DNA from 4 places in the Gracilibacillus sp. D59 genome. Region 1 is predicted to be linked to each of the others. Evidence: riboswitches for the same ligand, from Rfam matches in the RefSeq annotation. Region 1 holds a riboswitch; each other region holds the start of a gene.
What was found. Region 1 has a riboswitch for S-adenosylmethionine ahead of ACTWP4_RS01150 (acyl-CoA dehydrogenase family protein). Riboswitches for the same ligand answer to the same signal wherever they lie in the genome.
Positions count from the first base shown of each region.

Region 2: it holds a riboswitch for S-adenosylmethionine, as region 1 does, so the genes downstream of both, ACTWP4_RS12365 (alpha-hydroxy-acid oxidizing protein) here and ACTWP4_RS01150 (acyl-CoA dehydrogenase family protein) in region 1, are expected to answer to the same signal.
Region 3: it holds a riboswitch for S-adenosylmethionine, as region 1 does, so the genes downstream of both, ACTWP4_RS12390 (PLP-dependent aspartate aminotransferase family protein) here and ACTWP4_RS01150 (acyl-CoA dehydrogenase family protein) in region 1, are expected to answer to the same signal.
Region 4: it holds a riboswitch for S-adenosylmethionine, as region 1 does, so the genes downstream of both, ACTWP4_RS06180 (aminotransferase class V-fold PLP-dependent enzyme) here and ACTWP4_RS01150 (acyl-CoA dehydrogenase family protein) in region 1, are expected to answer to the same signal.

Region 1 is NZ_JBQQCK010000001.1:236,158-244,010, forward strand. It holds gene ACTWP4_RS01150 (acyl-CoA dehydrogenase family protein) at 70-1,203, opposite strand; SAM riboswitch class I at 1,269-1,377, opposite strand; SAM riboswitch class I at 1,524-1,629, shown strand; gene ssuE (NADPH-dependent FMN reductase) at 1,730-2,275, shown strand; gene ACTWP4_RS01160 (RNA polymerase sigma factor) at 2,432-2,935, shown strand; gene ACTWP4_RS01165 (hypothetical protein) at 2,925-3,803, shown strand; gene ACTWP4_RS01170 (rhamnogalacturonan lyase family protein) at 4,215-7,136, shown strand; gene ACTWP4_RS01175 (hypothetical protein) at 7,243-7,518, shown strand; gene ACTWP4_RS01180 (aldo/keto reductase) at 7,624-7,853, opposite strand, start outside.
Region 2 is NZ_JBQQCK010000006.1:169,530-177,382, forward strand. It holds gene gap (type I glyceraldehyde-3-phosphate dehydrogenase) at 76-1,083, opposite strand; gene ACTWP4_RS12350 (sugar-binding transcriptional regulator) at 1,122-2,150, opposite strand; gene ACTWP4_RS12355 (glutaredoxin family protein) at 2,269-2,523, opposite strand; gene ACTWP4_RS12360 (L-lactate dehydrogenase) at 3,108-4,070, opposite strand; gene ACTWP4_RS12365 (alpha-hydroxy-acid oxidizing protein) at 4,195-5,112, opposite strand; SAM riboswitch class I at 5,190-5,297, opposite strand; gene acsA (acetate--CoA ligase) at 5,310-6,998, opposite strand; gene ACTWP4_RS12375 (ABC transporter ATP-binding protein) at 7,026-7,751, opposite strand; gene ACTWP4_RS12380 (ABC transporter permease) at 7,768-7,853, opposite strand, start outside.
Region 3 is NZ_JBQQCK010000006.1:178,682-186,534, forward strand. It holds gene ACTWP4_RS12385 (aliphatic sulfonate ABC transporter substrate-binding protein) at 1-506, opposite strand, end outside; gene ACTWP4_RS12390 (PLP-dependent aspartate aminotransferase family protein) at 540-2,336, opposite strand; SAM riboswitch class I at 2,426-2,533, opposite strand; SAM riboswitch class I at 2,607-2,722, opposite strand; gene clpP (ATP-dependent Clp endopeptidase proteolytic subunit ClpP) at 3,553-4,149, opposite strand; tRNA gene ACTWP4_RS12400 (tRNA-Arg) at 4,515-4,587, shown strand; gene ACTWP4_RS12405 (HPr family phosphocarrier protein) at 4,783-5,040, opposite strand; gene whiA (DNA-binding protein WhiA) at 5,142-6,089, opposite strand; gene ACTWP4_RS12415 (gluconeogenesis factor YvcK family protein) at 6,123-7,076, opposite strand; gene rapZ (RNase adapter RapZ) at 7,079-7,853, opposite strand, start outside.
Region 4 is NZ_JBQQCK010000002.1:660,435-668,287, reverse strand. It holds gene ACTWP4_RS06200 (aminopeptidase) at 1-1,222, opposite strand, end outside; gene ACTWP4_RS06195 (ABC-F family ATP-binding cassette domain-containing protein) at 1,222-3,105, opposite strand; gene cls (cardiolipin synthase) at 3,486-4,928, opposite strand; gene ACTWP4_RS06185 (Hsp20/alpha crystallin family protein) at 5,008-5,463, opposite strand; SAM riboswitch class I at 5,675-5,786, shown strand; gene ACTWP4_RS06180 (aminotransferase class V-fold PLP-dependent enzyme) at 5,863-7,533, shown strand.

The DNA of each region.
Region 1 (7,853 bases):
TTAACAATGTAACTTTTTTGTAGATAATTGTCAATCATTATTTTACATTTTTGTTATAAAGCACTAACTTTAATCCAATACACTTTTCGCTAAATTATAGACAATAGCATCATCTGTCGGCGGATTATGTAATCCAGCACGGACATCGCGATAATGTCGTTGCAATGGATTTTTAGCAGACAAGCTTCTTGCTCCAACAATTCTCATTGCCAAGTCCACGATATTGTTCGCACTATTGGTGACAATGTGTTTAGCTGCTTGTAAGGACGGGCCAAGTTCTGCTCGTTTATCCGGTTGTTCTACCCATTTTGTCGCAACAGCATATAACACTTCCCGTGCTTTAAACAATTCCAATTCGATTTCCCCAATTTTCCTACGGACTTCTGGTACTTCCTTAATCGGACCAGGCAATGTATTCGGTTGGAAAGTAGAGGCAAAATGGATCGCATAATCCCTTGCAGCTGCAGCTACTCCTAAATAAACAGCAGGAATTTGTAAGTACCATCCTTTAGGAAAAGGCTTCTTCGGATCTTCTTGAAATAATAAGTCATCCTTTGCTACCAACACATTATCTAAAATTAAATCATCACTTTTCGTCGCCTTCATAGAAATACTGTCCCATGTTTCCTCCACTCGAACACCAGGTAATTTATGATCAATAAGTACATAGCCTTTTTTACCAGTTCGATTGACGTCCACCGTGACAATCGAATAATCAAGTGCGACAGCCATAGAAGTAAATGACTTTGAACCATTGATCTTCCAGCCATTCCCTTCTTTTTCAGCAACAGTAGTCGGAATACCACCGCGGGAGGGGCTGCCAGTAGCTCTTTCTGTTTGAGCTAAGTTTAATAATGCCTTTTTCTCCACTACTAACCGGCACACTTTGGCAAAGCTTTCTTCACTCCAATTACGATCCTCTGCTTGTTCTAATAACACTCCTAATTGCCAGCCTAGTGATAATGCTGTAGGTGCATCCCCTTTTGCCAATGTCTCCTGAATTTGCAAGAATTGATATAGATTAAGCCCTTCTCCTCCATACTCCTTTGGAATGGTTAAGGATAAAAAGCCACTCTTCTTCAAATCCTCAAAGTTGGCATACGGAAAACTTGCTTCTGCATCGATCAGCTCAGCTCTTTCAGCGAAAATGTCAGCTAATCTTTTTGCTTCTAGTTGATGGTTTGTTTCAATTATCTGTGTCACTTGATTCCCCCTTAATAAAAAAATCCTGCTTTTCAATGAGAAAAACAGGATAACCCGTAAATGTAATCTCATCTATCAGACATTTCGTCTGCTGGAAGTAGCACCATACTTTGTTTAATAAAGTGGTTGCTGCAGGATCAACGGACCAGTTCCTACCCTGACTCTTGATAAGCTTTGAAAATATGAAATTAAGAACTAATTTACACAGGTTACATGTTTTTGTCAACCTTATATTCAGAAAAGAAGGAATTTTCAGAAAACCCTTGACAGTTATTTTTATGTTCTGTATAGTGTGACTTAACTTCATAAACGAAAAAGTTTTCTTATCCAGAGAGGTGGAGGGACTGGCCCTTTGAAGCCTCGGCAACAGACTTAAGTGAAAGTACTGTGCCAATTCCAGCAAGCTTGATGCTTGATAGATAAGAAGAGCGGACTTAATTAATCAATATCTACCCTCTTCTATCTTTATAGAAGAGGGTTTTTTTCATTTATTTGCCTATAATTTAACGAAAAGGGGTTTTACATCATGTCTGAAATTATTTTATTATCCGGAAGCCCGTCGATTAGTTCCAGAACAGATTTAGCTTTACAATATGCTGCACGAACATTCGAAGCGAAAGGATTAACTACTACCTATCTTTCTATTCAGGATATACCAGCTGAAGTGTTATTCAAAGCACAATTTGATCATCCAAAAATCCAAGAGGTAACAACACTAATTCGCAAAGCAAAAGCTGTCGTTATCGGTTCACCTGTTTATAAAGCGTCTTATTCCGGTGTCTTAAAAACATTACTCGACTTATTACCACCAGATGTTTTACAAGAAACACCCGTTTTACCAGTCATGACTGGAGGAAGTGCAGGACACTTATTAGCTATTGAATATTCATTAAAACCGTTAATCGCCACTTTAAAAGGGCAGAGTCTGCAAGGGGTTTATGTCATCGACAAATGCATCGACAAACAACAACCAACTGACCCAATCGTTGACTATGACACCAAGCAACGCCTGCAAAACCAAATTACTCAACTAACTACAACCCTTGAACAACAAACACAACCCACTTTTTAATGTGGTATTAGGAAACTGTCTAACAACACTTTTAATCAAGAAAGGTTCTTTTCATGAGGACCTTTCTTTTTTTATGCGGAAAGTGTAATGTTTTCGTATAAACGTCGTCTTATAAGTAAAGAACAACCAAAGACAAACTAACAGGGAGGTCACGGAATGGATGAAGAGTTAATTACAGATTGGTTTGATGCTTATGCTGATGATGTGTACCGTTTTTTGGTCTATTATACATCCACATCAGATGTCGAAGATCTGGTACAAGAAGTATTCATTAAAGCAATCGATCGATATGATTCTTTCAAAGGGGATTCCAGTCCCAAGACTTGGTTAATCTCCATTGCTCGAAATTTGGCGATAGATGAAGCAAGAAAACAAAAACGAAAAGACTGGCGAAAGCTGATTAAGACCTATGAGGATAAAATCGACATCTCCCCAGAGGACAAACATCTTTTAACTGAAAAAAAGCTGGAGCTGCACAGAGCAATTGCAAAACTCAAGCACGACTATCGGGATGTCGTTATCCTTCGTGGAATTGAGGAGTTATCTGTATCTGAAACAGCAAACATTTTAAAATGGTCTGATTCAAAAGTTAGAGTAACATTTCATCGTGCTTTGAAGGCTTTGAAACTGCAAGTGGAGGAGGTTTATTATGAGTCATAATGAAGACGAATTAATAAAGGAGTTAAAAGATTTGAAAACTAATGCCCAGTTAGATCCACATAAAAAAGAATCGATGAAAATGGCTCTACAAAAACACGCAAAGAAAAAACGGACTAAATCGACTGCCAAACAAACATTTATCTGGTTTTCTACTGCTGCTGCAATCTTGGTTTGCGGGGTACTTGTCTACACTATGATCAACACAGACCAAATTACACTACCAGCAGATGACAACCAATCAAATGAAGAGATTGGTAATGCTGGAGAGGATACAAAAAATCCTAATGATATGGAAGGTTTAAGTGTGGACGAGACGGAAGATAAGGATGATATGACTATACCTGGTCAGGATAAAACACCTGATAAGGGAGAAAATGATAATGAAGATGTCAGCCCACAAGATTTTAAAGTTAATAGGATAGGTGAAGAAACACAAACTATCAGCATTGAAGGAACGGAAGAAAACACAAAAGTATATAAATATCGAATGGAACCATATGGCATTGAATATAAGGTTGATGAATATTTTAGTAAGTATGCTATCGAAGGAACTACTGTAAGGTACCATGACGAAAGCGATAAATATGCATCGATTCGATTATACGTGGAAGAAAATGCAATGATAGAAGAACTTGCAACAGAATTTCAAGCGCAATATAGCGAAAAGTTCGACAATGTAAGTGAAATCGAGGAACCAAAAGATGGTAATAATCCCTATTCAGGATTAACATTTCGTGCTAAAAATCAGCATCAAGGCTATTATCTTTATCAAATCGAAGACAATGTGCTCGTAATTCAGTACGAATACGCTATAGAAGCTGGTGATGGAATGGCACGTCTTCAATCATTAATTGAATCTATTCGGTAATATGAAACTCCAGCATATAAGTTTATGTTGGAGTTTTGTTATTCTCTTAACAGTTTATCCATTTACAGTAATAGTCTCACAGTATTGTTCTACTTTAGATGGCAATTGATAAACACCAAAAACTAGATTTCTTTGTATAAAAAACAGACATTTCCTTGACGAATTTATCCCACTTCTCTAATCTATAATGTAATCAAGTAATCCGGATTCTTGATTGAAATCTATACCGCCTCAAAAATGTAAGCGTTGTCATCACATAGACCTATGACTTATGGACCAACTAAATAGCCTATAAAGGTGGTGATATATATAAAGTGAGACTGTGATGAAGACCCAACTGTATTCTCTCACCATAGAATCCTCAAAAAGTAATCCATTTCATCCCAATAAAATAGGAGGTTTTTTCTTTTGATGAAGAAAATTTCCATCGCCCTAATAACTGTATTAGTGGTTAGTCTACTTCCAACCAATTTACCAGATTCTATTCAAGCAGAAACAAATGACGGTTATTTATTCGACTTCGGCTCAGCAGATAGTCCTGTTGCTGATGGCTACACACAAGTGTCCAATACCTTACTTTATGATGAGGAAAGAGGTTACGGATTAAGTAAGACAGTTGATTATCGTGACCGTGGTAACCCTGATGACGTACGTCGCGACTTTATTATTAACTCCGACTATTCTTTCACTTTGGATATACCAAACGGAGAGTATTTCCTACGCATTATAGCTGGTGATGATATTGCCTTCAATCGTTCAAGCTTTGTCATCAATGGCGAGGATTACGGCAATATCACCTCAAATGGTGGTGAATATGCTGAGTTAACTACTGATGTAACAATTACCGATGGAAAATTAACCATCGATATCGGTGAAAATGGACGAATTAACGGGCTAGAAATTGTTTCAATGGAACAAATTGATAGTCTAAAAGTTGACTCCATTTCCTACACAGCTGACAGTGAAGTAGCTTTGTCATGGCAAAGTGATCCAAACGCCAGTCATTATAATATTTATCGCAAAGGAGAAAATGACGAAGACTTCAAGAAAATAGATGAAGTAACAGAGGCAACTTATACTGATACTAGCGTTGAATTAGGTTACTCTTACACATATGCGGTAACACTTGTGCATTCATCTGGTATCGAGTCAGAAAGAAGCAATGAAGTATCCGCTTCGATAATCAATGAGGATGTGGACAAACCTCAACCTCCAAGTAATTTGTCAGTAAGTAATGCCGAGCTCGATAACGTTACTTTAAGCTGGGATGCCGTCGATAATGCTAGTCTTTATTATGTATATCGTGCTAATTTTAACCCAGACGATTATCCAGAAGGTGCTGTCGAATTTGAAAAAATCGGGACTACTTCGGATACAAGCTTTACCGATGATTCCATTTTAACGTATAATGCCTACTATTATCAGGTTCGTACTGTAAATGAAGGCGGCATTTCAAATCCATCCAATAAAGTGGAATCTCCAATTACCGAAGTTCAAAAACGCCAGATGGAACAACTTGATCGCTCGTTAGTCGCAGTTGAATCGGACGACGGGGTGTATGTAGGCTGGAAGACACTTGGTACTGATCCGAAAGATGTTAAATTCAATGTGTTCCGTGATGGTAAAAAAGTAAACAAAAAGCCAATTGAAAACAGTTCAAACTTTTTTGATGAGGATGGAACTATAGATTCTACCTATCAAGTAAAAATTATCAAAGGCAGTGGCGACAAGATTACAAAAGAAGTTAACGTATGGTCTAAAAACTACTTAAGTATCGCATTAGACAAGCCAGAAGGTGGGACAACACCAGATGGCGTCGACTATACGTACAGTGCTAATGACGCTAGTGTAGGTGATCTTGACGGAGACGGTGAATATGAAATTATTTTAAAATGGGATCCGTCCAATTCAAAAGACAATTCCCGCTCCGGTTATACTGGTAATGTCTATCTTGATGCTTATAAGCTGGATGGAACAAAAATGTGGCGTTTAGACCTTGGTAAAAACATTCGTGCTGGTGCTCATTATACTCAGTTCTTAGTGTACGACTTTGACGGCAATGGGAAATCAGAAGTTGTATTAAAAACAGCTGATGGAACCGTTGATGGAGAAGGTAATGTAATTGGAGATCCAGAAGCTGACTGGCGCAATAGCAGCGGTTTTATTTTAGAAGGCCCTGAATATCTCACTGTATTTGAAGGGGAAACAGGAAAAGCATTAGAAACCATTGATTACACTCCTGGTCGTGGCAATCTCAATGATTGGGGTGATGACTATGGAAACCGTGCTGATCGATTCCTGGCGGGTGTTGCCTACCTTGATGGAGAACGCCCAAGCATTGTGATGGCACGTGGTTACTATACACGCGCTGTACTTGTTGCTTACAACTGGCGTGATGGTGAACTAACAAAAGAATGGGTTTTTGATAGTGATGAGGAAGGTAATGAAGATTATGCCGGACAAGGAAATCACAGCCTTTCTGTAGCTGATGTTGATCAAGATGGTAAAGATGAAATCATTTACGGCGCAGCGGTTATCGACGACGATGGTACTGGACTTCATTCAACCGGCTGGGGACATGGTGACGCACAACATGTTAGTGATTTAAATCCAAATCGGCCAGGTCTTGAAATTTTCCAAGTTCATGAAGATAGTTCGATTCCAATTGGATATGGGATTCGTGATGCCGAAAGTGGCGAAAAACTGTTTGGTGTTGATCTCAGGACAGATGTCGGTCGTGGACTAGCTGCAGATATCGATCCTCGCTTCGATGGTGCTGAATTCTGGGCATCTGGCGTATGGGATGGCAGTGCAGGTAATGGCCTTCATGCCGCAGATGGACAATTAATTTCCCAAAATACTCCGAGATCTGTTAACCATGCTGTGTGGTGGGATGGTGATCTTGGTCGAGAATTGCTTGATCATACTTTTGATTCAAACAATGATCCACACGGTGTTGGCAGAATTGATAAATGGGATTATGAAAAAGAAGAACTCGTTAACCTTTTAACTCCAGAAGGTACACGAACGAACAACTGGACAAAAGGTAACCCATCTTTACAAGCAGATTTAGTTGGTGACTGGCGTGAAGAAGTAATCTGGCCATCGTCTGACAGCGAAGAATTACGTCTTTACACCACAACTGAGCTAACGGAAGAAAAAATTTATACGTTAATGCATGATCCAGTTTACCGTCTAGGGATTGCCTGGCAAAATGTCGCTTATAATCAGCCTCCACATACTGGCTTTTTCCTAGGTTATAATATGGAAGAAGCACCACGCCCTGCAATTGAGACAGGCGATGAATTGTTTGGATCAGATAAGATTAAGTAATGTTTCTTATCAAGGCGAGAGTTTTTGCTCTCGCCTTTTTCAATGTATAATTCCATCTATATAACAACACATTATAACTGTGATGATATACAGAGGAGGAGTAACATTGAAAAAAGGTAACAATATCTCCAGTTTGCAGGATCAAAACCAGCTAGCACAAGCGCAACAGTCGATCCTCCATTTGCAGCGGGCAATGAATCAGGCACAAAGTCATATGAATGAAGAAATTATTGATCAAATTAAACATTCGATCGACAGAGCAGAACGTTCACTCGCTCAAGCAGAGAATGTAACGGATGATCAAAATGCACTAAATCTCGTACGTCAAGAGTTAGTACAGCAACAACAAGCTTTTCAGGACTTAACACAACAAGACACGTAAGCGCTGTTCATTGGATTCATCCAGGAACAGAACATGTTGCATCTAAATCCATCCACTCCATTGAAAAAGCGTCTGACAATACTTTTGTCTGACGCTTCCTCCCTTTTACCAAGCATATGCTTCTGGCGCCTGTCCTCCCGGTCCTGGGAAAATGTTATCTAAATGACCAAGAATTTCATCATTTAACTTCACTTCAACTGCCCGAAGAGATTTCTCTAATTGTTCTGCGGTTCGCACACCAATAATCGGTGCGTCCACTGCCGGATTCGCCAATAACCACGCTAATGCCACCGTATCCTCTCTCTCACCGATTTCTTTGCACAAGTCACTATATT
Region 2 (7,853 bases), on a different contig from region 1:
ACTTTGATTTCTGCTTACTTCATTTCAGGCAAAAACGAGAGGAGGATCAATCCCCCTCCCGTTCAATTGTTACACTTATAGTCCTTGTTTTTTAAGATATGCAGCTAAGTCTACTACACGGCTAGAGTATCCCATTTCATTATCATACCAAGATACTACTTTTACCATGTTACCTTCCATTACCATTGTAGAAAGCCCATCAATAGTAGAAGAATTAGTGTTTCCGATGTAGTCAACAGATACTAGTGGCTCATCAGAGTAACCTAGAACACCTTTTAGGTGACCTTCTGCAGCTTCTTTTAATGCACCATTTACATCTTCAACAGTTACTTCTTGATCTAGTTCTGCAACTAAGTCAACAAGTGAACCGTCAGGAGTAGGTACACGCATAGCCATACCATTTAATTTACCTTCTAATTCAGGTAATACTAGAGAAACTGCTTTTGCAGCACCAGTAGTTGTTGGAATGATATTTTCAGAAGCTGCACGAGCACGACGATAGTCTTTGTGTGGTAAATCAAGAATTTGCTGGTCGTTAGTGTATGAGTGAATAGTAGTCATCATACCACGTTTTAGACCAAATTTATCGTTTAATACTTTAGCATATGGAGCTAAACAGTTTGTTGTACAAGAAGCATTAGAAATTACGTGGTGTTTAGCCGGATCATATTTGTCTTCGTTAACACCCATAACAACTGTAATATCTTCTTCTTTCGCAGGCGCAGAGATAATAACTTTTTTCGCACCAGCATCTAAGTGTTTAGCTGCTGCATCACGTTGAGTGAAGATACCAGTAGATTCAACAGCGATTTCCACACCAAGGTCTCCCCATGGTAGGTTAGCTGGATCACGCTCAGATAGTACTTTTACTTCTTTTCCACCTACAACAAGATAATCTCCATTTACAGAAACTTCTTGTTCTAGTTTTCCGTGTACAGAGTCATATTTAAGTAGATGTGCAAGCATATTCGCATCAGTTAAGTCGTTAACTGCTACTACTTCTACCTCATCATTTTTTAAAGCTTGACGAAAAACGTTACGACCGATTCGGCCAAAACCATTAATACCTACTTTTACTGCCATGCTAAAATTCCTCCTTAAAGTATCCTTAAGATTTATATTTAAAGGGACGAACCCTTTAACAACTCTTTTGCTGCCGCTTCATCTGTGATTAACACGTTACTTTTTCCTTGCTTGAAGTAAGATTGAATGGCTTTTGCTTTCGAAGAACCTCCTGCTACAGCAACAACATATTGTGCATGTTCAAGTTCCTCTAATTGCATACCAACAGTGCGAACCTTGTAAACGACCTTACCTTGTTCATCAAGGTAATAACCGAAGGCTTCACTCACAGCGTTACCACTTCTTAATTTAGTTAATACTTGTTCAGAAGCTTTACGGCGTTTTGCCATTGTACATGCGTCACCAATACTGTGCAGGACTATTTTAGTATCACGAATCATTTCTAAAATATCCTTAATAGCTGGTTCTTCGATGATTGAATGGTATGTTTCCTCACTTAACGGGTCAGGGACATATAACATGCGGTAATTACCATTTGCTTTTTTAGCCATCTGCGCACAAATGGTATTAGCTTGGTTTTCTACTTGTTCACCTAATCCGCCTCTTGCTGGAACAAATGTACAATTCGCAGCATGTTCTAAAGGCTTCATCTGGTTGGCAACTTCTGCCATCGATGTACCACCTGTAACTGCTATTGTTTGATTGGAAGTTAAAATGGAACTCAAAAATTGCACACACGCTTTCCCCATATCCTGTTTAACAGATGGTTGTGTGTCACTATTTCCCGATACGATAATTACATGCTCCAATTGTAATTTATCCTTAATTTGAGATTCTAAAACACGAAATTCGGAAATTTCATTCATAAATGACGATAACTTCTCGATAATCGTGTCCCCTTCATCTGTAACTCGCATTCCTTTCGAAGTCACCATAATAAATCCATGCTTGTTTAAAAATTCAACTTCACTGCGAACTACTCGTTCTTTTAAATTGATATTTTCAGATAAGCTACGGCGTCCGATTGGCTGCATCATTTGTATGTATTGAAGTATTTTGTATCTTTTCTGCATGGTATCGAGTAAATCCGGGTACAATTTTTCTTGAATATCTAATAAATCTTTCAATCGGAAACGCTCCTTTATAATTCACCGGGGGAATTTTGTCCCTCCTAGTCGCATTCCGTCCCACTCAGAACAAAAAAAATAACTTCCATAATTATTGTATCAAATGGTCTAACATCTCTCAACTATTTTCTGAATTATTTTTCTTTTTCAGATAGTTTTCGACCTTTTCCATGTCGACTATTTCAGTGTCAACTATGATGTCATCGTGTTTGATGACTGGGATCATGAGATGATAAGCTTCTAACAGTTCATCATCATTATAAATATTAATTTCTTCGATTTCAAATAAATAGTCTTGTTGCAGCATTTCCAGTGTTACTTTCGCTTGATCACAGAGACTACAATTTTCTTTTCCGTATAGTTTTAATTTCATCATTCCCACCCCTTGACTTGATTAGAAATCCTGATCTGTCTAATTCGACATAGATACAAACAGTATACTAATGAAAACTCTCTTTGGTGTAGCTTCCTTCCTTTCTTCTGAAGTTGAGTGTTAATTCTTCGCTGCGAAAAAACACCCCCTTTCCGGGGGCACGGCTTCAGCTAACTTGGTAAAGAATACCACTTTATCAAGTGGATCTTCAGCTCGCGCTATTCCTCCAGGAGTGTCGCATTTTTCCGCAACTTAGAATGGCTATCTGATCAAGCGAGAAGATATCCATGGTAGTATATTCATATGTATTCATCTTTCAATAATCAGAAAATCACTACTAGCGTAGGCAACATACGTAGACTCCTGCGGGAACAGTGACCAAAGTGAGACCCCATAGCGAACGGTCTTGGTGAGCGAGGAGGCTCACGGGGTCACCCGCGGAAAGCGAAGTATGTTGCCGGAGCATTTCCTAACACTTATTACTGAGAAGATGGTAGAAAGCAAATCCACGATAGTTCCGTCGTAATTTATGTTATTTCCGCACAATTTTAAACTTTCTGATTTTATCAGGAAACTATGTGTGATTACTTTATTGCTTTCATTCCTGTGTCGATCATTTCTTGGATGACCTCGGCGGATTGGTGTAGTTGTTGGGTTTCTTTTTCGGATAGGTCTAATTCTATTACTTCACGGATGCCGTTTTCGTTTAGCAGTGCCGGCACACCGATGTAGAGATTATTTAATCCGTATTGCCCCTCTAATTTAGCAGAAACCGTTAAAATGGCATTTTCATTGTTTAAGATTGCTTTTGTTAACCGGACTAATCCTAGACCAATACCGTAATAGGTTGCTCCTTTTCGTTCAATAATATGATATGCCGCATCTCGTACATTCTCAAATATCTCGATCATGTCTTTATTTTGATAAAAATTATCGATACCTGTATATTGGCCTAATGGTACTCCACCAATTTGCACATGACTCCATACTGGCAATTCTGAGTCACCGTGTTCACCTATGATATAAGCGTGTACATTACGTGCATCGACTTCCAAATGTTTTCCTAATAAATATCGGAATCGCGCTGTATCTAAAATTGTTCCAGAACCAATTACGCGTTCCTTCGGTAAACCTGAAATTTCCCTTGTCAGATGTGTTAAAATGTCAACCGGATTAGTGGCCACGACGAAAATCCCCTGAAAGTCAACATCCATGACTTTATCGACAATTCCTTTAAAAATTTTAGCATTCTTGGTAACAAGGTCTAACCTCGTTTCTCCTGGTTTTTGGTTCGCACCTGCTGTTATGACAACTAGATCTGCATTATGACACTCTTCATATCCACCCGCTTTAATACGCATTGGATTGCCAAACGCCATACCATGATTTAAATCGCGAGCTTCTCCATCTGCTTTTGCCTCATCCAAGTCAATCAGAACAAGTTCATTAACAACACCTTGATTTAACAACGCATAAGCATAACTAGTACCAACAAATCCTGTTCCAATAATGACTACTTTTCTTAATTTCGTCTTATGAATTGTCATAACAACCACTCCTTCCAACATTAGAAAAACTTAAATCCTTAAATTCAGCTACGCTAAATAAAAAACGGGATATAGTTATACTATATCCCATTTAAGATACTATGAAAATATATATATCTGACAATCATGTGAACAATTGAGCAATGATATCTTCTGCACCTAAAACACCTGAAGTCGATAATCCGTAAATATAACTTTTTCGAATCGAAATAGCATCAGCACCTCGTTGTAAATAATGATTTAAATCGTCTTTAGTTTCCACTTCTGTCTCAACAACAACAATTAACCTTTCACTAGCTATAATATCGATCTTTTCCAATAAATCGAGATTGGACTTGTTAATATTAGACAGGATAATACCATCAACTTGCTGCTCCAAACTTGAACGAACATCATCCAGTGACAAGTCTCCGTAAATAAAGATCGGTAAGGTTGTAAATTGTTTGATATATTGAATATCATCCCAAGAAATGTGACGCTTTTGATATTCTTGAGCAACTCGTTCAGACAAAGGAATTTTACTATGATAATTTTTTTTAGCAAAAATCGGATCCACTACAAAGTTTGTAGTTCCTTTTACTAATTGATCTGCTTTTTGATGAATCTCATCATTTGAGATGGATAAAATAATAGCCTGATATCCTGCTAATTCGGCACGTTGGATAAAATGCTTCGTAAGTTCCAAATCTTGAAAAATATGAGCTTGAAACCAAAGCTCACTATCTGGTACAGCATCACTTACTTCTTCAATGCTGTAGGACGAATGACTGCTAACGATAAAGGGTACACCTTGTTTACTAGCTGCTTTTGCGGTTGCTAATTCACCGTCTTCATGAAAATAGGTCTGTGCACCAACCGCACCTAATAACAGTGGAGAGATATTCAATTTAGTCGATGACTTGCTATTGAGAATAAACGATGTAGAATTTGCCTTTTGAGATGTTACTTGATCTAAATATAATTTTGCTGCTTTTGATAATTGTTTTTCTGCTGCTTCCTCTAAATTTTCTACGACACTTCTTTTCACTTTTGCTTTTACCATTTTATAAGCCTCCTAATAATTTAGGGAAACAAAAAAGCCCCTCTTGATAAACAAGAGAGACTGCAACTATTATCTCCCTCTTATTTTTCAAACTAACGTTTGCAGGATTTAGCACCTTTTAAGCATAACTCGCTTAAGGTTGCCGGGTTTCTTCGGGCCAGTCCCTCCACCACTCTTCATAAGAGTATCTATATGTTTTAATTTTTAACTTTATTATTTCTTTCGATTTCTAATGCTTTTAATTGTCTTCTTAAAATTTTTCCACTAATTTTTGTTTTCGGTAATTCATCCATTACTTCTATCTCTCTAGGAGCAGCATGTGCTGATAGATTTTTTCTAACATATAATCGAATCTCTTCTAATAATTCATCTGATTGTTCATATCCAGCTCTTAATGTAATAAAAGCTTTAACTAATTCACCACGTAATTCATCAGGTTTACCTATTACACCAGCTTCTTCTACTGCCGGATGTTCAATTAACTTACTTTCTACTTCAAACGGACCAATACGCTCACCTGCAGAATTAATCATGTCATCATTTCGGCCTTGGAAGAAGACATATCCTTCATCATCCTGTAACGCTAAGTCACCAGAGATATACCATCCCTCGTACTGGAAATAAGATTTGAACTTATCCTTATTTCCCCATATTTCTTTCATTAGTCCTGGCCACGGTGTACGAACCGCTAGTTGACCAACTTCACCACGAGGTAATTCATTACCTTCTTCATCTAAAATACCAACCTGTACGCCAGGAAAAGCTCTTCCCATCGAACCTGGTTTTATTTTCTCGGCAGGAAGATTCACGATTAAATGTCCACCAGTTTCTGTCATCCACCATGTATCATGTATGCGGACATTTAAGCTGTTCCATGCCCATTGGATGACTTCAGGGTTTAATGGTTCTCCTACACTTAGTACATGGCGAACAGATGATAGATCATATTGTTTGTATAGATCACCTTTTGACAGGAGCATACGGAAAGCTGTCGGTGCACTATACCAAATCGTTACCCCTAGTTCTTCAATTAAAGAATACCAATTCTCGGCACTGAATCGTCCACCTTGTATCACTACTGTTGCTCTGTTCAGTAGTGGAGCAAACAAGCCATATACACTTCCTGTTACCCAGCCTGGATGTGACGTACACCAGTAAACATCATCATCTTTTATATCCAGTACCCACTTACCAGTGACGATATGATGTTGAGCAGCACGGTGGGCATGCAATACACCTTTTGGTTTACCTGTAGAACCACTTGTATAGTGAATTATTAAGCCATCTTCCCAGTCCACCCATTCCACAAATTCATCACCGTCAACCGGTTGTAATGGTTCTTTCTCAATATCCTCTACAAAAAGGATAGTTTCTAATGATGGAATATCGTCCTTTGGAACACGTTTAACTAATTGTTGATCAGTAATTAGTAATGTGCCATCACAATCATTAATTCGATCTCTGACTGCTTCCTCCATAAATGCTTCAAATAAAGGACCAGCGATCGCACCTACTTTTATGACAGCTAATATAGCAATATAGCATTCTGGCGTTTTAGGTAGAAAAACAAATACACGATCTCCTTTTTTTACACCATGTTCCTTTAAAATGCGAGCGTAATGATCGGTTTGATCTTTTACTTCTTTAAACGTATAAGATCGCTTTTCATCCTCATTAATGTAGTGAAGGGCTATTTTATCACCATATCCCTCCTCCACATGACGATCAATCGTTTCGTATGCTGCATTAATCTTTCCTGTATTGGCAGCAGATAATAATGCCTTTGCATCTGACCAATCAAAATTTTCACGAATTTTATCATAGTTGTTAAGGTTATATTCACCTTCGATTTTTTCTATATGTGTTGTTGTGGTTGGTTGTGTCATTTGATTATCCCCCTTGAAGGCCGATTGCTATTTGTTTAAGTCTAAAGATTCCAAGATTTCTGACTTTAGATGTGCTAATTCTTCGCTTCCCCGATCTCTCGGTCTATCCTGAGTTATAGTAATTTCTCTGTCTACTTCCCCCGGCTGTCCTTTTAAAATAACAACACGGTCACATAGATAGGTTGCTTCATCAATATCGTGTGTTACTAATACGATAGTAGATTGATATTTTTTCCAGACATCTAATAATAGGTCTTGTAATTGCATTTTAGTAAAAGCATCTAGTGCACTGAACGGTTCATCCAAAAGGAGAATTTCTGGTGATGTTACCAGTGCTCGCGCAATTGCTACACGCTGAGCCATACCGCCAGATAATTCACGAGGGTATAGCCCTTCTTTTCCCCTTAACCCTACACTTTCTAAATAATCAATAGCTTTATTTTCCTTTTCTTTACGGCTACCTGTCAATCCGAACGTCACATTATCTAACACATTTAACCATGGAAGCAATCTCGGTTCTTGAAAAATAAAACCAGTTGTATCGTGAATTTCTTTTGATACTGTGCCATTAATTTCAATATCTCCGTCGTATTGCGGATCCAATCCCGATATTGCTCGCAATAAGGTACTTTTCCCACATCCACTTGTTCCTAGTAAACCTATTATTTCTCCCGGTTTTACTTCTAAATTGACATTCTTCACGGCAGTAGTTCCATTAAATGTACGACTCACATCTCTTAGTGCTAGACTCATATTAAATACTCCTTCCTTATTTCTCGAAACGATCCTGCCAATGCAAGGAACGATCTTCTACCAGCTTTAAAATCCAATCGGTTAATTTTCCGATGATCGCAA
Region 3 (7,853 bases), on a different contig from region 1:
GTTGACATTCCAACCGAATCAAGTGCTCTTACTAGGAAAATATATGGATCTGTACCAAGAGTCGCTGCTACCTTTTTCCCTTTTAAATCTTCAATCTTTTCAATTCCTGAACCTTCATTGGTAACTAATGCTGTCCATTCAGGCTGAGAATAGACATACACATTTTCTAACGGTACCTCATTAGATTCAGCGATAAGTGCAGCTGCACCTGCTGTTGAACCGAAATCTACACTATCACTATTTAAAAATTCTATTGCTTTGTTACTACCTTGGCTTAGAGTCCATGTTACCTCGATGTCTTCTTTACCAAATTCTTCTTCTGCCCATCCGAATTCCTTCAATACTAGACTTGTTGGCGAATAATAAGCATAGTCTAAGCGGATTTCCGATGGTTTCCCTTCATCAGCTTGACTGTCAGATGAGCAGCCTACTGCTAAAATTAAAACAATTCCAAATATTGCAATCGCTAAAAAACTTCTCAAATCAATTAACGGTATTCTCTTCATTGTAAATTGTCCCCTTTTTTGTTTTATTAAATTTTAGATTTCACATGCATATGTGGAAATTGTACCTCTTAATCGTTGTGCTTCTTTATATGTGCAACGGTTGTGAACTACTTGCAACCCGCCTTCAAGCGCTACTTCCTCTGCTTTTGGTGAAACAACACCTTCCTGTAGCCAGAACACTTTTGGATTTACCTCAATTGCTTCTTTGGCAATCTCTATTGCTGCATCAGGACTGCGGAAAACTTGCACAATATCGATATCAACCGGAACACTTTTTAGATCTGGATAAGCTTTTTCTCCAAGAATTTCTGTTTCCCTTGGGTTGACCGGAATAATTTTATAGCCTAGTCGCTGCATTTTTCTTGCCAGACGGTAGCTAGGTCTTGCTTCTTTTCCACTGAGACCTACAATAGCTAATGTTTTTTGCCGTGTTACTTCTTCGCCATTTTCAATGTATCGTTCATATGGAGAATTCAATGCCCATTTGATGATACCTTCATCGTTCACAACAAGTTGTCTTTCTTTCTCTTCTCCAATTCCAGTTGCTTTTACAAGTGCTTGATCTAAATCATTTCTAATATCTCTTACTGACTCAATCCCTACAGATAAACGAACTAATTCTTCTGTAACACCTGTGTTATCTAGCTCTTCTTTTGTCAGCTGTTGATGTGTTGTTGAAGCTGGGTGGATAATCAATGATTTCGCATCCCCAACGTTGGCAACGTGGGACCATAGTGCAACATTATTGATTAAATCGCGGCCTGCATCACGTCCACCTTTTATACCAAATACAATGATTGATCCAAAACCATTGTTTAAGATTCGTTTTGCTAACTCATGAGATGGATGACTTTCAAGCCCAGGATATCTCACCCATTCCACTGCTTCATGTTCATTTAAGTATTCTGCAAGCTCCAATGCGTTCTGGTTATGTCGTTCAATACGAATATGCAATGTTTCTAAACCTTGTAATAATTGAAAGGCATTAAACGGACTAAGTGCAGCACCAAAGTCTCTCAATAATTGAACACGAACTTTTGTAATAAATGCCAATGTTCCGAAATCCACCGCATAACGGATGCCATTGTAGCTTGGATCTGGCTCAGTAAAAGCTGGGTATTTTTCAGAATTCCAGTTAAAACGTCCACCATCGACAATGATTCCACCAATTGATGTACCGTGACCACCGATCCATTTTGTAGCAGAGTGAACAACAATATCTGCTCCTAACGTGATCGGTTTACAGCCGAACGGTGTAGCAAAAGTATTATCAATGATTAATGGTATGCCTGCATCATGTGCAATTGCAGATACTTCTTCTACATCTAATACTTGTAAGCCTGGGTTACCGATAATTTCACCATATACGGCTTTTGTTTTATCTGTAATGGCTTCTTTGAAATTTTCAGGGTCTGTTGGGTCAACGAATTTAACATTAATGCCATAGCGTGGGAGTGTTACATTAAATAAATTGTATGTTCCACCATATAAGTTAACACCTGCGACAATTTCGTCCCCTGCACTTGCTAGATTCAAGATCGATAGGGTAATAGCTGACATCCCTGAAGCTGTTGCGACAGCTGCAACCCCGTCTTCTAAAAGAGCCATTCTTTTTTCAAAAACATCTACCGTTGGATTACCTATTCTGGAATAAATATTTCCTGGTTCATCAAGTGAAAACAATCTTTCTGCGTGCTCTGTATCGTGGAACACATAAGAAGTAGATTGATAGATCGGTACTGCTCGTGAACCTGTTGTCGGATCTGGCGCTTGCCCTCCATGTAAATGAATTGTTTCCGGATCGTAAGTAGAACGTTTGTAATCAGTCATTATTTATTTCCTCCCCAAGTCAAGTTTCTGAATATTCAAAAAGCCTTCTTCAATAAGAAGAAGGCTTAACTGACATAACAGTAGTCTTCCTCTTATCTTTCAGGATAAGTATCCTGCAGGAATTAGCACCTTTTAAGCCGTTGCTTAATGGTTGCTGGGCATCATCGGGCCAGTCCCTCCGCCTCTCTGGATAAGAGTTCCATTATTTAATTGTCCACTAAAAAAGTCTCTCTATATTGAGATAGAGAGACTGGAATATTACTATTCGCTCTCTTATCTCTCTAAGCGTTAATGCTTAGTGGAATTGGCACCTGTATTAAATGACGTTTCATTTAATGGTTGCCGAGGTTTCATAGGGCCAATCCCTCCACCTCTCTCGATAAGAAGTATATAATTCCGAGTTGTTTACTCGTATTTTGCTATCGTTAAATAATACTTTAGCATGATGACCACATGATGTCAACATGTTTTCTGAAAATTAATGCAAATTAAGTGAGGCCTCCAAATAAGCACCAGTTCAACTTTTTGATTTTACCGGCTACTCTCGTAAAAATTATTTCTACGTAGGCTTCGTTACATTCTGATTAAAGATGAGGTCTGTGGAGGTTGGTAGCCATTATGAAATATATCGACCATTTGATCACCACTCCGGCTGTCCACTCCCCTTTCCGTGGGGTTTGCCCTTCAGCTAACTTTTTCGAGCAAAAGCCGCTCAAAAAAAGTGGATCTTCAGGGCAAACGAGTCCCACAGGAGTTGAAGTGGGCGCCTTCGCTTAATGCATGCGCTACAACATTTGTCAGACCTAGCAACTTGGGTTATTATCCCTGTAAACGTGCAAAAATATGGCATTTGCATCACTCAAATGGTTCTAAAACCAATATACTTTTTCTGATATTCGTTGTAAAAAAAGGTATAGCGGAGGCCGACCGTTTCGACTCCTAAGGGAATAGCATGATCTGAAGATCCACTTTTGCAGGAGCGAACTCCTCCTGCAAAAGTTAGCTGAAGAGCATGCCCCTTGGAAAGCGAAACGGTCAGCCGCAGCGGGTGGCTTGCACACTTAAACTTTCATCATAAACAACATGACTAGTCAACTATATCTTTATTTATTACACTTTTTAAACATAAATAAGATACAAAAACCCTGTGATACCAACAGTTATACACTTTCCACTTATAAAAAAAGCGGCGGTTAGTTCCGCCACTTTTTGTTCTTTAATTTAAGTCAGTTGGTTTCTTTTCCATTACTTTATCGATTAGACCATACTCTTTTGCTTTTTCAGCTGGCATGAAATTATCACGGTCTGTGTCTTTTTCGATTACTTCTATTGGTTGACCAGTGCGGTCTGCAAGAATTTGATTTAACTTTTTACGCATTTCGATGATACGGTTCGCGTGGATTTGAATATCAGACGCTTGCCCTTGTGTACCACCTAATGGTTGGTGAATCATCACTTCACTGTTTGGTAGCGCATAACGTTTACCAGGCTCACCAGCCGCTAATAAGAATGCACCCATAGATGCTGCCATACCAATACAGATCGTTGATACATTTGGTTTAATAAATTGCATTGTATCATAAATCGCCATACCTGCTGTAATAGAACCACCCGGTGAGTTGATGTATAGTGAAATATCCTTATCTGGATCTTCTGCTGCTAAAAATAACATTTGTGCAACGATGCTGTTTGCCACATTATCATCAATTCCGCTGCCTAACATAATAATTCGGTCTTTTAAAAGGCGTGAATAAATATCATATGCACGTTCGCCTCGGTTGGTTTGTTCAATAACTGTAGGGATTAAGTTCATGAAAAATTCCTCCTTTTAACACTTGCTTTTTTCAATCATGAATTTTAACTATTTTTATCTTAACCGAATGGTCAAAAAAGGTCAAACGATTTGATTTTCTAATTTCATCCTACCCTTAACCATAACGATTTAAACCTTTAAGTTCAAATATTCAAAGTTTGATTTATGTATTGAAATTATACGTGCGATTCGCTATAATTATTCTTGTCGCATTTTATCATGGTACTAATCGCACGTAAAATCCCACATCTCATAGTTCAAGTAATCAAATAAGCTTAGTGGGGGATAAAGGGCGTTAAAAACCTGATAAATTTCGTTAACCACCAGTGGACGCAAAAACTCCACTGACAGAAGTCACACTTTATGCGCCCGTAGCTCAGGGGATAGAGCAATGGTTTCCGGTACCATGTGTCGGGGGTTCGAATCCCTCCGGGCGCGCTTATAATAACAGGTAAGCTCCAAATGCACTTCTCACGTTCTGAATCAGACTGGGAAGTGTTTTTTATCATTTCTAATCCTTTTCTACTCGCTCCAAAAATATTGCGATATTTGCTTTTTTACAATAAAAAACACTGCAAGAGGCAGTGTTAATTGTTAATCATCTTTTCACTTTCTCGATAGCTAGCTGTTATATTACTTTTTACCTTCGACAAAATTAACCAGTTCGTCTAATGCTTCTTGATCATCATTACCATCTGTAATGATTTTAATTGTATGTCCTTTTGATAAAGCCAGACTCATTAAACCCATAATACTTTTAGCGTTAATCCGTTTGTTGTCTTTTTCAATGAAAATTTCGGAAGTAAAACTATTTGCTTTTTGTACAAATTGAGCCGCCGGTCTTGCTTGTAATCCCGGATCTACTGCAATAACCACTTCTTTCTCTAACATGCTAAACCCCTCCCGTTTAGTAAGCGCTATCATTTAATTGTACTATTGGATAGCTTATCTTATTCTTATAAATAATGGAGGAGGAAAAATCCTCCTCTTATTTATTTCATCGTCAATTCTTCATTTCGTAATTGATCTGCAAATTTATCAATTTTTTTGAGGCGGTGATTGATACCAGATTTACTAATCTTTCCTCCAGAAACCATTTCACCTAGTTCCTTCAAGGAAATATCTTGGTGTTCCATTCTCAGCCTTGCGATTTCCTGCAACTTATCAGGTAAGGCATCTAGCCCCACTGTCTTGTCGATAAAACGGATATTTTCTACTTGTCTAAATGCGGCACCGATCGTTTTATTTAAATTGGCTGTTTCACAATTCACTAATCGATTCACAGAATTTCTCATATCACGTACGATTCTTACATCTTCGAATTTAAATAATGCTTGATGTGCTCCGATGTAATTTAAGAATTCGGTAATTTTTTCAGCTTCTTTAATGTAAGTGATAAATCCTTTTTTACGTTCCAAAATCCGAGCATGTAGATTATATTCATTTAATAAATCACACAATGATTGATTGTGCTCTTCATGAAAATTATATATTTCTAAATGATAGGAAGAAGTTTCTGGATTATTAACCGATCCTCCAGCTAAAAAAGAACCGCGCAAATAAGCTCTTCGGCAACATTGCTTTTTAGTATATTTTTTAGAAATCGTACGAATAAATTGTAGTGGTTCTGCTAATATTTCCATGTCTTGAAGCATTTCCTCTACGCCTTCATTCATCCGAACGATATAGACGTTATTTTTTTTCAATTTCATTTTTTTTCTTACTAATAATTCTACTGGTATTTGGTAAATTGATTTAATTAACGTATAAATACGACGCGCAATTGCTGCATTTTCAGTTTGTACATCTAAAGAATAATGATTTTTGGAAAAAGAAATAGCACCATTCATGCGGATCAATGCTGCTAACTCTGCCTGTTGACAACAATCATCACTTTCGATCTTCGTTAACTCTTTTTTTATATCTGCTGCAAACGACAACTTTCTCCCTCCCCTCTTTCCAGTCGCTAATGCCTACATTAACGAATATAACACTTTTGCTACTTTGTCCGTATCATGACGAAGTGAATTATTTAATTCTTTCACAATGTCTTCTTCAATAATTTCCAAGCCCATTTGGTGTAATTTATCAAGATCATATTTTACCGGTTCAGCATTTTCCTCGGCATAAACCATTTGCACGTCACGAGCGATCGTTTTATTGTGAACAATAACGGATCGAAGACATCCAGTACCGATGTGGTCCATGATTGCCTGTACGTGATCTGAGGCTGTATAATGACTAGTTTCACCAGCTTGTGTCATAACATTACAGACATAGACAACTTTTGCCTTTGTATTGCGCAATGCCTCCCCAATTTGCGGTACGATCAGGTTTGGTAATGTACTTGTATATAAACTACCAGGTGCAATCACAACCAAATCTGCTTCATCAATGGCCGAAACTGCTTCAGGTAAAGGAAGTACCGGATTCGGTTTTAAAAAAACACGTTTAATACGTTTGTTAGCTTTCGGAATATTGGACTCCCCAACTACAACTTCACCATCTTCATATTCCGCATGAAGAAACATATTTTGATTGGCAATTGGGTAAATATTACCTTTCACATTTAACACTCGGGAGATCTCTTTAATACCGTTATAAAAGTCTCCTGTGACAGACGTCATTGCTGCTAACAAGAGATTGCCCATTGAATGACCTGAAAGACCATTTCCTTTTGTAAAACGGTGTTGAAATAAATCCATCAGCATTGGTTCTACATCAGAAAGTGCTGCAATAACATTACGGATATCTCCTGGTGCCGGCATTTCCATTTCAGTCCGTAAGCGACCAGAACTGCCGCCATCATCAGCAACTGTTACAATTGCAGATAAATCAATTGGGTGTTGTTTTAGTCCTCGGAGAAGAACAGGCATTCCCGTTCCACCACCAATGACTACTACTTTTTTTAGATCGGATTGTGGCATATTTATCCCTTTCGTTTCTCTATATCACGATGACTGACATGTGTGACATAATTTTTTTGAAAATACTTTGCCAAATGCTCAGCGATCGCAACAGAACGATGTTGTCCACCAGTACAACCAATCGCAATCACAAGCTGACTCTTTCCCTCACGCTTATATTGTGGAAGCATAAATTGCAATAAATCGATCGTTTTTTCTACAAACTTCTGTGTGTCAGACCATTTAAACACGTAAGAAGATACTTCCGTATTTAAACCTGTGAGTGGACGCATTTGCTCCACATAATGTGGGTTTGGTAAGAAGCGAACATCAAATACTAGGTCGGCATCAATCGGCAATCCATACTTAAAGCCAAAGGATACGGTATGGACAGAAAATATTTCTTGTTCCTTTTTACTATAGCGTTGCACAATTTCTTCGCGCAATTCCTTAGGTTTTAATTTAGACGTGTCAATAAAATGCTGTGCTCGCCCACGGAGTTCATCCAAAATTTTTCGTTCAGCATGAATACCTTCCAGAGGTAGTCCGTCTTGTGCCAACGGGTGAGAACGTCGTGTTTCTTTATAACGGGATACAAGAACATGATCATTCGCATCTAAAAATAATATATGCTCTTCTAACCATTCTTCCTGTCCAAGTGCGTCTAGTGCTTCAAATAAGGTATCAAAAAATTCTCTGCCCCGTAAATCCATCACGAGTGCTACTTTTTGGATAGTATTTGTGGCATCTTTCATCAGTTCAAGGAATTTCGGCAGGAGTGCTGGCGGTAGGTTATCG
Region 4 (7,853 bases), on a different contig from region 1:
CCCATGCTCCTTGGCGGAATACCGGTTCTTTTTCTCCGTCCTCGGTTTCGCCGTCGATATCTAAGTCTGCTGAACCGATCATAAAGTCGACATGAGTCAGGCTGTCATTGACACCATGCTTGTCCAACTCTTCTTCATTCATGTCAGATCCACCTTCAAGATTGGTCGGGTACGCTTTCCCTAATGCGATATGACAGGACGCATTTTCATCAAATAAAGTGTTATAGAAAATTAAGCCTGATTGTGAAATTGGGGATGCGTGTGGAACTAATGCTAACTCTCCCAGTCTTGTCGCCCCTTCATCTGTATCAAGTAAATGTTTTAACGTGTCATACCCTTGTTCTGCTTCAAAATCGACTACTTTTCCGTCTTTAAACGTTATACTAAAACCATCAATCATATTACCGCCATACACAAGTGGCTTCGTTGCAGTTACTTTTCCATCTACTTTATATTTGTGAGGCAATGTAAATACTTCTTCTGTCGGCATATTCGGATTAAAGTTGTTACCATTAGGTAATTTCGCAGAACCACCTTTCCAAATGTGCCCTTCAGGTAATTCGAAGCGGATATCTGTTCCTTCCGATTTAAAAAGTAAAGCTTTATAAGATTTATCATTTAAGTATTCACGTGCTTGCTTTAAAGTATTGTTGTGCTCTTCCCAAGCAGCCACGGGATCTTCTTGATCAACACGGACAATTTTAAATATTTCTTCCCATAAGCTCTCGATTGCATCTGCTTTGGATTTATCTGGGAAGATTTTTTGTGCCCAGTCACCTGTTGGAATCGAAATGATTGACCATGGTATCCGGTCATTCATTGTATATTGACGAAATTCCTTCATCGCTTCCCCACTTGCTTTGTTAGCTTTTGCAACTTTACCCGGATCAATATCTTTTAGTAAATCCGGATTAGTGGAGCGGATTGATAGTAACGCAGCGCCATCCTTAGCAAAATCTAAATGCTTAGCTATTTGCCATTCCGGTATATCTGTCAATACGTCCTCAGATGCATAGTTGAATTTTAAATAAGTCAGTTCATCGTCAGTCCAATTCACATGGACATTTTTGGCACCCATTTCATATGCTTTACGGACTACAATTCTCGCAAAATCTGCTCCTTCTATTGAGGAATTGACCACTAATGCTTGTCCTTCTTGTAAGTTAACACCTGTCTTTAATGCAAGTTCTGCATATTTTTCTTGTAGTTGTTTGTCAGCCATTATGACTCCTCCTTCAGCTCTTCCATTAATAGAGATAGTTCTTCCCATCGTTCCATTTTTTCCTCTAGCAAGGTTTCGACTTCATTTTGCTTATTATAAAGTGGTTGAATTTTACCTATATCACTGCCTGCTTCGGCAATTTCTGTTGCAATTTGCTCAAGCTCTGCTTCTAGCTCTGTAATTTCATCTTCAATCGTATCCCATTCTTTTTGCTCATGATAGGATAGTTTTTTCTTTTTGCGTTTCGGTTTTTGCTTCGGTGTTGCCTTAATTTGATTCGCTTCTGATTCTCTTTGCTGTTCGCGGAATTCGGAATAATTTCCGTAAAAAAAGGTTAAGGTTTCACTTCCGGTAAAGGCAATAATCTGTTCGACAGTTTTGTCCAGAAAGTAGCGATCATGAGATACCGTAATGACAACTCCCGGAAATTGATCTAAATAATCTTCAAGTACTGCGAGAGTTTCGGTATCAAGATCGTTAGTTGGCTCGTCCAGAAATAATACATTCGGCTCTCGCATTAGTACGGTTAACAAATATAGCCTTCTCCGTTCGCCACCCGATAACTTTCTGACGTATGTCCACTGTTGTGATCTTGGAAATAAAAATCGTTCCAGCATTTGTTCAGCTGTAATTACACTACCATCTATTGTGTGGACCACCTCTGCTACATCACGGACAAGGTCAATTACTTTGATCGCATCATCAAGTGGTGGATGATCTTGTGTGTAATACCCTACTTTCACGGTTTCACCGACATCGATAGTACCTGCATCTGGTTCGACGCGACCAGCTAAAATATTAAGTAATGTTGTTTTCCCACTTCCATTGGCGCCTACAATACCAAGTCTGTCACCAGGCTTGATTAGAAAGTCAAAATCCTTAAATAAGGTGATACCATCATATGCTTTACTTAAGTCTTTTATTTCCATGACTTTTTTACCGAGGCGAGTGGAACCAACTTGAAACTCTAGATCCTGTTTAGTCGTATCAAAAGTTTTCTCCTTCATTTGCTCGACACGATCGATACGTGCTTTTTGTTTTGTTGTTCTTGCTTTTACTCCTGCTTTAAGCCAGGCAATTTCTTTTTTGAGAATATTTTTATGCTTTTGTTCTGCCTGGAGTTCCTGTTCTTCTCTTAATGCTTGTTGTTCTAAAAAGGTTTGATAATTGCCTTCATATGTATATAAGTTGCCCTTATCCAACTCAAAAATACGGTTGGTAATACGATTGAGAAAATAGCGATCGTGGGTAACGAGCAAAATTGCACCTTGATAAGTTGGCAAGTATTCTTCGAGCCATTCGATTGTATCGTTATCAAGATGGTTGGTTGGCTCATCGAGTATAAGTAAATCTGCCGGCTGGATTAATGCTTTAGCAATTGCTACGCGTTTGCGCTGTCCGCCAGAAAGATTCTCTGTTTTTTTGTCAAACGATGGAACACCCAATTTCGTTAAGATTGTTTTGGCTAAGGTCATGGCATCCCATGCTTCTAGCTGATCCATTTTTTCTTGCATTTTTAATAATTGATTTTGCATTGCTTCGTTCTCAGGATCTTGTTCCAAAGCTAATACAGCTGATTCGTATTGTCTTAAGGTGACCATCACCTTTGCATCACCATAATATATCTGGTTCAACACCGTGTCCCCATCTGTTAGCTGTGGGTCCTGATCTAAGTATTCTATCCGGTAATCATTCGGATGATCAATGGTGCCAGCTTCTGCTTGGTCGATCCCTGCTAATACTTTTAATAAGGTGGATTTTCCCGTACCGTTGACACCAATTAAACCGATACGATCGGTGTCTGTAATCGATAACGAAATCCCGTCAAACAATACTTTTTCACCATATGTTTTGACAAGATCCTCTACTTTAATCATGCGCATTGTATCTATCCTTTCTAGTGCCCCTCAACTTTCAGCTAAGTCGTAGAAGATAACAACTACGAAGTAATGAAAATTTATCTAGGTGCTAACATTTATTGACCGGACATTTAGTGCGTTATTTGAATGAAAATCACCTGTTTTTCCATGTTAGCGGACATTGAATCCCTTATTTGGTTCATTTCAGTCTCCATTAGCACTATTTCCGATGAATAGCGGAATAGATGTCCGCGACCACCCTAAAAATGGCACTTTTGTCACAAATAGCGGAACAAATGTCCGCGCTCAGCCCAGATTTACTTGGAAGCCCACGTTACTTCGCAGTTTATATTTTTTTACTATTTTTTTCTTTAAAAGGCTGTCTCCCTAGTTCAACTGAATTACTACAAAATCGGTGAAATCAATCTTGAAATTGACTCTTTGAAACGAATCCATACTGAACGTTGTTGGTATAACGAATATGTAAGTGTTGTTACATGTTCCATATCTTTTTCGAATTCATCAACCAGCATTTCTGCCAATGTTTCATTATATAAAAAGGCATTTATTTCAAAGTTCAAGCGAAAACTGCGGACATCAATATTTGCTGTTCCTATTGACGCTATTTTACTATCTACTACTATCATTTTAGCATGTAGGAAACCTTTTTGATAAATATAAACGGTTGCCCCCGCTTTTAACATTTCACCGATATACGAATAAGTTGCCCAATAGACAAAAGGATGGTCTGGCTTATTCGGAATCATAATACGGACATCTACTCCTGATAGACAGGCAATCTTCAATGCATCTAACAGACTTTCATCCGGAATAAAATAAGGTGTTTGAATAAAGATATAATCTTTTGCTGACATGATCATTTTAATGTAGCCATTTTTTATCTGTTCCCATTCAGAATCCGGACCGCTTGAAACAATTTGCATACCGATATTCCCAGCGGGAACAGGTGTATAATAACGCTCATCATATTCAATATCATGGCGGGACGCCTGGTTCCAATCCAGGATAAATCGAGTTTGCAAATGTTCTACAGCACTACCCGAGATGCGCAGATGGGTATCACGCCAATAACCGAATCGCTTGTCTTCCCCCAGATATTCATCTCCAATATTAAAACCACCGATATAGCCGATTTCCCCATCAATAATCACAAGCTTGCGGTGGTTACGGTGGTTAATTTTAAAATTGACCTTCGGAATTAACGGTGGGAAAAATCCTTCGACTTCTGCCCCGGCATGACGCATTTTTCGAACCATCTTCCTGCTTAACGTCCGGGATCCTAAATCGTCATATAAAAAACGAACTTCAACCCCTTCTTTTGCCTTTTTAATCAAAGCGTCCGCTAAACGTGTACCGAGGTGATCAGACCTTACTATATAATACAATAGGTGAATATGATCTGTAGCATTTTCGATATCTTCTAACAAAGAGTTGAATTTTCGATTTCCATCCGTAAATACGTTGACATCATTATCCTGTGAAAAGATCGCATCATTATTTCGTAAATGCAAATAGAATAGATCCTTATATTGATACATCCTAGGATCTTTGACAAAGAAGTCGCCATTTTCAATATCACGCAATTGATGCTGTACTGCCGTTTTGACACCTAATTTGCTTTTAGTATCCCAAGTGAAAATTGTTTTGTTACTTAGTTTTCTACCAAAGATAAGATATAAAATAAATCCAAAAATCGGAATGAATGTCAATACCATAATCCATGCCCATGTAGAAGTGGGATTTTTACGCTCTAAAAAGATAATGGTTAAAGATAAAAGAATATTAAAAATTAAGATAAAACTTATGATAAGTTGCGTAAATTCCATACGAACCCCTCCCTTCTGACTACCTCTATACTCTTAATATAGCATAATTATGACTAAGCTAATAGCAATCGCTATCAGCTTAGTCGATCGTGATTGAGTCATTATCTTGTTCGGTTTTAGGACCTCTAATTTCTAACACACCATTTTGGAAGCTTGCTTTTGCTGTTCGTTTATCAACAGCATATGGCAATGTTATCGTTCGCTGATTACGATGCTGCCTTCTTTCCTTATGATAGTAATGATACGAATCATCATACTGTTCGGTTTCCTCCTGGTGATTGACCATTACTGTAATTTGATTCCCTACTATTCGCAGTTGTATTTGTTCTTTTTTAATACCTGGTAAATCAACACGGACGATCCAGTCCTTCTCTGTTTCTGCAACATCAGCAGGGATTTGTTTTGGTACTTTTGCTTGTTCAAAAAAGCTATCAATCGTTTCCATGACATTTCGTGTTGGTTTTTCATAAAGAAAGGCATCTAATTTTTTCACCAAATCCTCTCCCCATTCTGGCATTCCGCCTTTTTGTGGCATTTGAATCACTCCTTTCAATGACTTCCATCAACAAGGAATTTCTTTATCCTGTATCTACAGTGGTAGAAACGGGATTAAAATCCTCCAATTCATTTTATGCATTTAGGCTATAAATGATCCTGAAGTTAATTTTTATTAATATTCTGATTTTTTATTGACGGTTTCCAGAATATAACTTATAATAAGGACTATTCAATTGAATATGTAATAACTCTTATTTAGAGAGGCAGAGGGAATAGGCCCTATGAAGCCCGGCAACCATCAGTTTGAACATCAAATTGAAATGGTGCTAAATCCTACAGGTTTTACCTGAAAGATAAGAGGAGGACAGCTAATATTTTCAACCTCTTCTTACTTTCGTAAAGAAGAGGTTTTTCTAATTTTTAAGGAGGGTACATAATGACAAATTCGTTCCAATTTCCAGGTAGTGAAACAAATCTATTACACGGTGGACAACAAGTAGACCCTGCAACAAATGCTCGTGCCGTTCCGATCTATCAAACAACTTCTTACGTATTTAATGATACCGAGCACGCACAAAACTTATTTGCTTTAGCAGAAATGGGTAATATTTATTCTCGTATTATGAATCCAACTGTTGACGCATTTGAACAACGCATTGCCTTATTAGAAGATGGAGTAGTTGCTGTCGGTACTGCATCTGGTGCATCTGCTATCACATTAGCTATTTTAAACCTCGCCAATGCCGGTGATGAAATTATTGCCGACAGTAACTTATATGGTGGTACTTTCAATTTATTTAATAAAACATTGCCGAAATATGGTATTGATGTGAAATTTGTAGATGGAACAGATCCAGAAAATTTCAGAGCTGCCATTACCCCAAAAACGAAAGCGGTTTTTGGTGAAGTGATTACAAATCCTAGTCTAAATGTGTTTGATATTGAAGCTGTTGCTGATATCGCTCACGAACAAGGTGTACCATTAATTATTGATAATACCTTCGCAACTCCATATGTATGTAAACCGATTAGCTGGGGTGCTGACATCGTTGTGCACTCCGCAACGAAATGGATTGGTGGTCATGGTACCTCGATTGGGGGAATTGTCGTAGATAGTGGTAGATTTAATTGGAATAGCGAACGATTCCCTGGATTTACTGAGCCAGATGAGACTTATCATGGTATACGATTTGGAATTGATATTGGACCACCTGCATTCGCTATTAAATTACGTGTGCAACTACTACGTGATATCGGTCCATCATTAAGTCCGCAAAATGCATTTTATTTCTTACAAGGACTAGAGACGTTGCATTTACGCATTGAACGTCATGGTGAAAACACAAAAGCCGTTGCTAATTACCTAGAAAACCATCCACAAGTAGAATGGGTTTCTTATCCAGGACTTGAACATCATCCTTCTCACCAATTAGCAAAAAAATATTTGTGTAACCATTTTGGCTTTATTATCGTCTTTGGTATAAAGGGTGGAAAAGAATCTGGTCGTCAGGTGATAGATAATGTTCATTTATGGTCCCATGTGGCTAATGTGGGAGATGCAAAATCATTAATTATTCACCCTGCATCTACTACACACCAGCAGTTGAATGAAGAAGAATTAAAAGCTTCCGGTGTTAAAGAGGAATTGATTCGTTTGTCTGTCGGGATCGAAACTGCAGATGATATTATTGCAGACCTTGATCAAGCGATCGCGAAAGCAACTAACAGTGAACCAACTGTCAAACCCGATAGTGAAAAAGCAATTGCATGGGCACTTTCGTCTCCTCTTGCTCGTGAAAATGGAGAAATTCGTCCAAAAACAATTGCAGTAGCAGGTGATATCGAAGGTTCAGAAGCACTAAGTAAACTGAAAAAATTAGGTTATCAAATAACTCCAGCAGCTGCTGCAGAAGGTGAGATTGATATTTTATTCGTCACTGACAGTAAGGAAGCAGCAAATGCTTATACTGATAAAGCAAAAATTGTCTGGTTTGCCAAAGAGCAAACAGACCCTACAACTAAAGAAAAGGCGGAAGCAAATGGACAAATTGTTGTGGAACATAAATGTCCGTTCCAGGAAGCAGATCGCTTACGCCGTGGAGAATAACATTTCTCCCTGACTATCGTTATTTATCTCCCCAAGATAAATATATATACATAAGACCGCAGACCTTGTTATTGGTTTGCGGTCTTATTACTGTGTTTACAGCACATTTTCCTATTTACCATAATTTCTTTGTTGTGATACAATACATATCATTATACAAAACAAGCATTTTCATCCATAGAATTGCATAACCTTTAACACATGTTAATAAGAAAAAAATAAGGATAACCCACCCGGTCCTTATACGCACTAGATACAAACTGCGAAGTAATGAATATTTAAAATTGCTTCCTTCTATCTTAGTTTTTGATGAGTGCAAG